DNA from 2 places in the Colwellia sp. 6M3 genome. Region 2 is predicted to be linked to the other one. Evidence: riboswitches for the same ligand, from Rfam matches in the RefSeq annotation. Region 2 holds a riboswitch; the other holds the start of a gene.
What was found. Region 2 has a riboswitch for cobalamin ahead of H4J50_RS02555 (TonB-dependent receptor). Riboswitches for the same ligand answer to the same signal wherever they lie in the genome.

Region 1: it holds a riboswitch for cobalamin, as region 2 does, so the genes downstream of both, H4J50_RS02140 (ABC transporter ATP-binding protein) here and H4J50_RS02555 (TonB-dependent receptor) in region 2, are expected to answer to the same signal.

Annotation. Positions count from the first base shown of each region.
Region 1 covers NZ_JACGWF010000005.1:15,847-20,291, forward strand. Annotated here, with positions in the region: gene H4J50_RS02135 (M13 family metallopeptidase) at 1-1,599, shown strand, start outside; cobalamin riboswitch at 1,735-1,877, shown strand; gene H4J50_RS02140 (ABC transporter ATP-binding protein) at 2,085-2,927, shown strand; gene H4J50_RS02145 (iron ABC transporter permease) at 2,930-3,931, shown strand; gene cobO (cob(I)yrinic acid a,c-diamide adenosyltransferase) at 3,937-4,445, shown strand, end outside.
Region 2 covers NZ_JACGWF010000006.1:19,929-24,373, reverse strand. Annotated here, with positions in the region: gene H4J50_RS02565 (LysR family transcriptional regulator) at 1-673, shown strand, start outside; gene H4J50_RS02560 (phosphotransferase enzyme family protein) at 835-1,917, shown strand; cobalamin riboswitch at 2,315-2,489, shown strand; gene H4J50_RS02555 (TonB-dependent receptor) at 2,592-4,445, shown strand, end outside.

The DNA of each region.
Region 1 (4,445 bases), on a different contig from region 2:
GGTGAATATCAAAAAATTGGTGTAGGTAGTCCATTAGCTTTTTACATCAATGTGGACGCTAAAGACTCAACTCGATACGCCACACATGTTTGGCAAAGTGGTTTAGGGTTACCCGACAGAGATTACTACTTTAACGACACGGAGCGTTTTGAAAAATTACGCTCAGGTTACGTTGCGCACATTGAAAATATGTTTAACTTAGCCGGTTTAGAATTCGGTAAAGCTGCAGCGCAAACTATCATGGCCATTGAAACTAAATTAGCAGGTTTTCACTGGACTAAAGTTGAATCTAGAGACAGCACTAAACGTTATAATAAATTTAATGTTAGCGATTTAAACACAGTTACCGATGCATTCAATTGGACAGCTTACCTTGAAGCACAAGGTGTTCCAGCTCAGAAAGACCTTATTATTAACCAACCTTCATTTGTTACAGGTTTTGGTGAAACTTTCGCAGCAACCTCATTAGCTGATTGGCAAACTTATTTAACTTTCCATACGCTTAGCAATTTTGCTGACTCGCTCACTACCGCTTTAGGCGATGAAAACTTTGACTTTTATTCAAAGCAATTAAGTGGTCGTGAAGAACAACGCCCAATGTGGAAACGTGGTGTTTCAGTGGTTAATGGTAACTTAGGTGAAGTTATCGGTAAGGTTTATGTTGGCCGTCACTTTAAACCTGAAGCAAAAACCCGCATGACAATATTAGTGGAAAACTTACGTGGTGCTTATGGCGCAAGTATTGATGATCTTGAGTGGATGTCAGAAGCGACTAAAAAAGCAGCACATGTTAAGTTAGCGAGTTTTGATCCAAAAATAGGTTACCCTGATAAATGGGAAGATTATTCTGCGCTTGTCATTAAAAGTGATGACCTCGTTGGCAACAAAATGCGCTCAGGCACTGTATCACATAACAAAAAGCTTGCTAAATTAGGCGGCCCAATTGATCGTCAAGAATGGGGCATGACACCGCAAACAGTTAATGCATATTACAACCCAACTAAAAATGAAATCGTATTCCCTGCTGCAATTTTACAACCACCATTTTTTAACTTGGCCGCAGACGACGCTGTAAACTATGGCGGTATTGGCGCGGTTATCGGTCATGAAATGGGCCACGGTTTTGACGACCAAGGTAGTAAATACGATGGTGACGGTAACATGCGTAATTGGTGGACTGAAGAAGATTTAGCCGCCTTTAAAGTACGCACTGATAACTTAGTTGCCCAATACAGTGATTATGCGGTATTTGATGATTTAAACGTAAACGGCGAACTTACTTTAGGCGAAAACATTGGTGATTTATCTGGTGTTACCATCGCTTATAAAGCTTACAAAGCGTCATTAAATGGTAAAGAAGCACCGGTAATTGATGGCTTAACTGGTGAGCAACGTTTCTTTATGGGCTATGCGCAAGTATGGCGTGGAAAAATGGTTGAAAAATCATTACGTAATCGCGTGGCAACCGACCCACATTCACCTGCAGAATTTCGTGCTTTAGGCTCACTGTCAAATATGCCTGAATTTTATCGCGCATTTGACGTAAAAAAAGGTGATGCTATGTATATTGCCCCTGAGAAGCGCGTTAAAATTTGGTAGTATCTAAAAGTTAGTACTACAAAACCATAAGGAGCTTCGGCTCCTTTTTTATGCTTGCTAATAACAGACTCTACCGTCAGTACAAGGTTTTCATTGTAAAGCAGTGTAGTTAACCGTAAAATTGACACTTATAAACGATATTTTTAGCCTCATCTTTTATCCTGATTTTGGCTAATTCATAGGGAACACGGTTAAAGCCGTGACTGTACCCGCAACTGTAAATAACTTCATTTTAATAGTTATAAGTCAGGACACCTAATATCAACATTTTTATATAAAACTTATAACACCGTGCGGGAATACACGTGAGTTACACTGTCTACAAGACACTTGTTTCCTATTGCCTCACCTTAATTACGTTATTCAATATATTAGCTTTTGAATTCATCAGCTTGTTATCACTTTTAGGCAATAATGAAAATATACTGCTTTTACCTTGTTAAAAACAATATCCACCTAGTTATCCATAAACTGGGCTGCCTTTAATGCCAACTTTACTCAGTGTCGAATCTGTATCTTGGTCTGTTGATAAACACATAATTCTCAATAACATTTCGTTTGACGTTAATCGCGGCGATATTATCGGTATTATCGGTCCTAATGGCGCGGGGAAAACCACGCTATTAAAGTGCTTACTCAATCATTATAAAAATTGGCACGGCAGCATTAAACTTAAAAATAAAGCACTAAGCCAATATAAACCTAATGAGTTAGCGCAAACATTTGCTCTAGTCGTACAAAACGCTCCCCCTATATTTGATTTAAAAGTTTACGATGTGGTAAGAATGGGTTTACTACCATATAAAACCTTATTTGCTCGCGACAACGATGCAGATAAAGAAAACATTATGCTCGCATTAGAAAAGGTAGGTTTGGCATGCAGCCAAGCTAAATTTTTCAACACCTTATCCGGCGGTGAACAACAACGGGTATTAATTGCTAAAGCTCTAGTCCAAAAAGCAAAAATATTAGTACTTGATGAGCCCACTAATCACTTAGATATTTTCTATCAGCACCAAATATTACAATTGGTTAAAGCATTAAATATTACCGTTATTATGACTATTCATGACCTCAATCTTGCCGCTCATTATTGCAATAGATTACTTTTGTTAGATAAGGGCAACCTAGTCAGCGATAATACTGTCGACCAAGTGTTAAAACCTGAATTACTTACCAAAGTTTTTGGACTACCTTGTTATCGAGACGATGCTCAACATTATGATGTGCCTAGGGTTTACTTTTATCCCGCAACCGATATTGCAACAGATAAACAACCGACTCTTAAGCCAAGCATTTTACATAACAATGAAGGCGAATTATCTTGAGTATTATTCGTGCGCTTAAAGGCAAAAACACTTGGATTTTTTCTGCGCTAATAGTTTTTACTATTTTAACCGTTATTGTATCGATTACTTACGGTCCAGCGACTATTACTCGGGCTGATATATTTCAATGTGTGATGTATGAATGTGCCTCACCTATGCACGACATGGTCATTTGGCAAATACGTATTCCCCGAGTTTTAGTAGGATTAGTTGCCGGAATGGGTTTAGCTTGCGCTGGTGCAATTTTGCAAAATGTGACACGTAATCCGCTTGCCGACCCTTACTTATTTGGCATTATTTCTGGCGCAGGTTTAGGGGCTACCATAGCGACATTCACCTTAGGTGATCAACAATCGCTAGCGCTACCGTTAGCCGCTTTTCTTGGCGCGTTATTTTCCGTGGTGATCGTTTTTGGTATAGCGACTTTACTACGCAATATGAATCACTTATTACTCACAGGTGTAGCGGTTTCCTTTATGCTGGGTTCTATCAGTCATTTTATTCTTTACCTTGGCGACCCCTTTGCTACCAATCGTGTTATTTTTTGGTTAATGGGCAGTTTGGCACGTGTTGAAATGTTTCACTTTTATTTAATTGGCGCCATGGTATTACTCACTTTATTGACCATTTTTGCCTTACACCGACAAATAGATGCCCTACTACTTGGCGATGAAAGCGCTGCAAGTCTTGGTGTTAACATTGATAAACTACGTTTAATATTATTAGCTTTATGTGCCGCAGTTACCGCTACCATTGTTGCTTATTGTGGTGGTATCGGTTTTGTGGGCTTAATGATCCCACACATTGTTAGGCAATTAGTTGGCGTCACCACTATGCCGCTTATTATTGGTTCTGCCTTAGTCGGTGGTTGCTTTTTAGTATGGGTTGATGTTGCAGCACGCAGTGCGTTTAGTAATGTTGAAATTCCCATTGGTATTATTACCTCCGCCATCGGCAGTATTTTCTTTTTAGCGATTATGTATCGCACGCGTAAAACAGGATAACTTACATGACTACAGAAACAGATAAAACTCAAAAACACCAAGCTCGCATGCAACGTATTAAAGAAAAAGTTGATGCTCGTATTGATTCAGCTCAAGAAGAACGTGGCTTATTAATTGTTATTACCGGCAATGGTAAAGGCAAGTCAACCTCTGGATTTGGCACATTAGCACGTGCTGTTGGTCATGGTTATAAGGCCGCAGCATTACAGTTTATTAAAGGAGACTGGGCTTGTGGTGAACGTAATTTATTAGAAAATAATGGTGTCGAATTTCATGTAATGGCGACAGGCTTTACTTGGGACACCCAAGATAAATCTAAAGATATTGCTGCGGCAGTAAAAGTTTGGCACGAAGCAAAACGATTATTACAAGATGACAGTGTCGATGTCGTTTTACTTGATGAACTTACCTACATGTTATCCTACAAGTATTTAGATTTAGAAGAAGTTATTGAAGCTATTGTTAATCGTCCCGCTATGCAACATGTCATCATTACCGGACGTGCATGTCATCG
Region 2 (4,445 bases):
AAGACCTTCTGAACAAGGTAAAAAACTCTTTCCATTAGCCAAGCAACTCCTTGGGCAAGCAGGAGCAATAAAAAACATTTTCTCTGAAAAAACAAATAAACAGCCCTTTAATTTAGGTGTTACTAGAGGTTTAGGTGTTGAGCGCATGAGTTTATTGTTAAAAGACTTCACCGCAGATAACCCGTTAGTCGAACTCACTTTGGTACCACACACAGATCAAGTTGATGCGCGTATTATTCTAAAAGACGAGTTACATGAAAATGAATCATTTATTGATATGTGGCAAGAAGACTACTTGTTAGCTCTCCCTTATGATCACGTTTTAGCACTCAATGAAACTGTTTCGCTCTCGCAATTAGATGGCTTACCTTTTATTCAGCGCACACCTTGTAGCGCTTGGAACAATTTACACGATACCTTAGCGTTAGCCGGTATTAGCCTCGACATTAGAGCAAAAATAACCACCATAGATTATGCCCTGGGTTTAATTCATGCAGGTTTAGGATGTGCATTTTTACCTGCACACAGTGAAATTATGAAACAAAGTGACGTCGTATTTAGGCCCATAGTAGGCTTACAACTTACTCGAGAAATTGTGCTGGCTTATACTTCATCGTCGAAGACCATGAATAATTTAAAACGCTTAGCTCGCAAGCATGCATATACGCATTAACCTTCGAATGGCTAAAGTGATTTGGTTTTATGGTTTGGTTTAAGATTTGGCTTAAGGTTAATACGCTAATGAGCACTTTATTTATTAAAGCCCTTGCCTTAACATAACTGTATTACAGGGCGCATTAATGGCGTCATACTTAACTAAATTAATAACAATATATGCCTCACGTCACACCTGATAAAATATTAGCCTTAGTGTTACCGCAATTTGGGTTTACGCTAGAAGATTGCAAGATATCACGGCTTGGTAACGGGCTTATTAACAACACCTTTTTAGTGCAGTCGGCTGATCAAAAGTTTGTTTTACAGTGTTTAAATCAACAAGTGTTTAAAACACCGCAGCAAGTCACTGACAATGCAGATTTGATCAGCGCTCACTTACAAATTAAGTATGAAAATAATAGTTATCCGTTAACGCCTGTTTTCCAACGTCGAAATATTGATAATAGCAACCATGTCAAAGTACAAGGGCAATACTGGCGCAGCCTACATTATATTCCCCAATGCTACACCTTAGAGTCTATCGCTAACGTCGAACAAGCCAGTTCTGTTGCCAGTGCCTTCGCACAATTTACCGCGGCATTAAGCGACTTTAACAGTGAAAAATTAGCGGATATTATTCCGCAGTTTCATGATTTAGCAATGCGAATAGAGCAACTGCATCAGGCAATAGAGAACACCTCTGAGCCGTTACTACTATCTGCCAAAGCACAACTTAAAGTTATTGAATCTCAACAAGACTTTATCAAAAACATCGCCAATACAACCGCAGCATTGCCTTTACATGTTACGCACAACGATACAAAAATTAATAACTTACTTTTTAGCGAAGCCACCAACAAACCAATAGCAGTAATTGATTTAGACACCTGCATGGCAGGCTATTTAATGCATGATTTTGGCGACATGGTACGAACTTGTTGTGTATCAATTGCTGAAGACAGTGCTGAATTAGATAAAATGGTGATTAATTTTGACATGCTAGGTGCAATAACAGAAGCCTACATTGCCGGCTTTAAAGGCTCGTTAAGCGAGTCTGAGCAAAGCAGCTTAATACAAGGCATAAAATTAATGCCTTTTATGCTGAGCATTCGGTTTTTAACAGATTTTTTAAATGGCGACACTTACTTCAAAACATCATACGCCACACATAATTTAGTTAGAGCAAAGAACCAATTACATTTGTATCAGTTGTTTTGTCAGCATGAGGCTTTATTGATGGAAATAGTGTTAAAAAACTGATTTTAAGTTTAATTGACCTATGAATAATTGCCGCCGAGTAAATTACCCGTTTTTTCTTGAATATGGATTTTAGAGTGCTTGATAAACTTAGAAGTTGAGCAGTATTAATCCGCTATTGGATATACACCCAAATATAACCAACAAGGATATAAGCTAATATAATATCGTCTCACCTATTATAATCTCATACAGCACAGATAATTTAATAGAGAAAAATACCAATTACATTGGTTTTAATTCCATTACCACCATGTAGCTTTATAAACAGATGTAGTACTTGCAGGACATACTGCAAGCTCCAACAAATAAACTGTACGAGCACTTAAATTATCAAATCTATAAGCTTGTAGATTAATAATGCTAACAGTTGACAAGCCATAGTAATGGGGTCAGAATTGCCGCTCAAAATTGCTTAGGTGCTCGATATTTATACGTTAACAACGTTAAAAATAAAGAGATAATCGGGAAGTTAGTGACATGCTTTATGCATAATTCTAATGCTGCCCCCGCAACGGTAATACTTTGTTTTGCAAAGTTAAGCCCGGAGACCGGCCTAAACAACATAGAATTATTTGCAGTGCGGTGGGCGCTTCGGAAATATATCGACATTAGCAACAGTTTTGCTAAACCGTCTGTAGCCTTCCGTACGCCCCTCAAAAACTTTTGAGGTATTCATGTTCTCTCGTTTACGATATCTATTTATAACTATCTTTGTGGTATCACCCGTTTCCGCACAAGTAGAAACACCTTTAAATCAAGAGCTTGAAGTTATTGAAGTGGTGAACGAACAAAGTTTCAATTCACCAAATTATCAGGTTCTACAACGAGAAAGCTTTGTTCATTCATCGCAAACACTTGCCGATATTTTACAAACGGTTAATGGTATTCAAATTCGTCAGATAAGTGGTATTGGTAACCCCGTTTCTGTCTCTATTCGAGGCTCAAGTAGTAAGCAAATACAACTCTATATCGATGGCCAATTAATTAATGACAGTCAATTCGGTGGTTTTGATTTAAACCAAATACCAACCGAGCAAATTCAAAGTATTGAAATTAGTAAAAACCAAGCTATTGGCACCGGCGCAACCCCCATTGGTGGCGTTATTCGCATTAACACTTATAGCCCAACACAAGACACGGCGAAATTAACGCTAGCCACTGGATCATTTGGTTACCGTGAAGCTAACATATTATTTAATAAAGTATTTAAAACTCAAAGCCTTTCATTTGGTGGCCATTATATAAATAGTGATAATGACTACGATTTTCTTGTACCTCAAAGCTTTGAAGATAGTACAAAATCAGATGAGCAAGCATTAAGAAATAATGAATTCACTAAAAAAACATTTTTCATTAATGACATTATTCAACTGGGCCAGCATCAAATTAGGTTGAATGTACAATACAATGATCAAGAAAAGTCACTACCTAACTATCGCAATAATTCCCCAGAAAACAGTTCAGAATTAAGCTCAGACAGTACTCGCTACAGTTATCAGCATCACTGGTTAAGTAATTCATCTTGGTTAGATTCAATCGAAGTAGAGGCTTACGCTGAAGACAAAAACGAGCGTTATATTTCAAGTCCTGATTCTGTAATGTTCGATATCAGTGATTATGAAACTAAAAAATACCATGTAGGATTAAAACCTTTACTAACTTGGCAAAATTTTAACTTAACCCCTTTTATTAGTTTTAATAAACAAAAATTTACATCTATCAGTCAACATAATGGTCAACCTACTCAATGTAATGGTATTGGCTCATGTGATATTTCAGCCGAGCAACAACAAACCAACTTAGGTTCTCGCTTAGAGTGGCAACCAATTTCATTACCATTAGAAGCCTATGTATTGATCAGTAATTTACATGAGAAAAACGTAAATTCTGCCCTTAATCAGCCTGACGCCGAGAAGCTGAAAAATGATGAAAATTATTTAACCACTGAATTAGGTTTAAGCGTTAAACAAGAAAATTTTAAAATTACGGCGAATGTTAGTGACGGTGTAAGAACTCCGACCCTATATGAGCTTTTTGGTGATCGCGGCTCTTTCAAAGGTAATGATGACTTGTTACCTGAAGAAGCTGTTACGCTTTCAATTGGCGGGCAATATCAAAATAAAACCCTGTCTATATCATCTTCGATTTATCAACAAACATTAGAAAACTCTATTGTTGCCATTTTTAATTCAAGTAATGTTGGCAGTTACAGAAACGTTAGCGACGCCGATTTAATGGGCTTTGAAGCACAACTGAATTATCAATTATTTGCACCTTTGTCTTTATCATTTCAAGTGAACTTAATTGACAGTGAAATTAAATCTGAATTTGTCGCCTTTAATCAAAATAAGATACCCGGCATTTATCATCAGCAATACAGTGCCTCGCTAAAATATCAAGTCAATAAAGCATGGCAGCTATCATTTAAAACTAGCCAAGACAAAGATTTGTACTTCAACCTTATTAACAGGTTTCAAAATGACGACAGTCACTTAGGTAATGGTAATCCAGCCAACCGCACAGTGTCT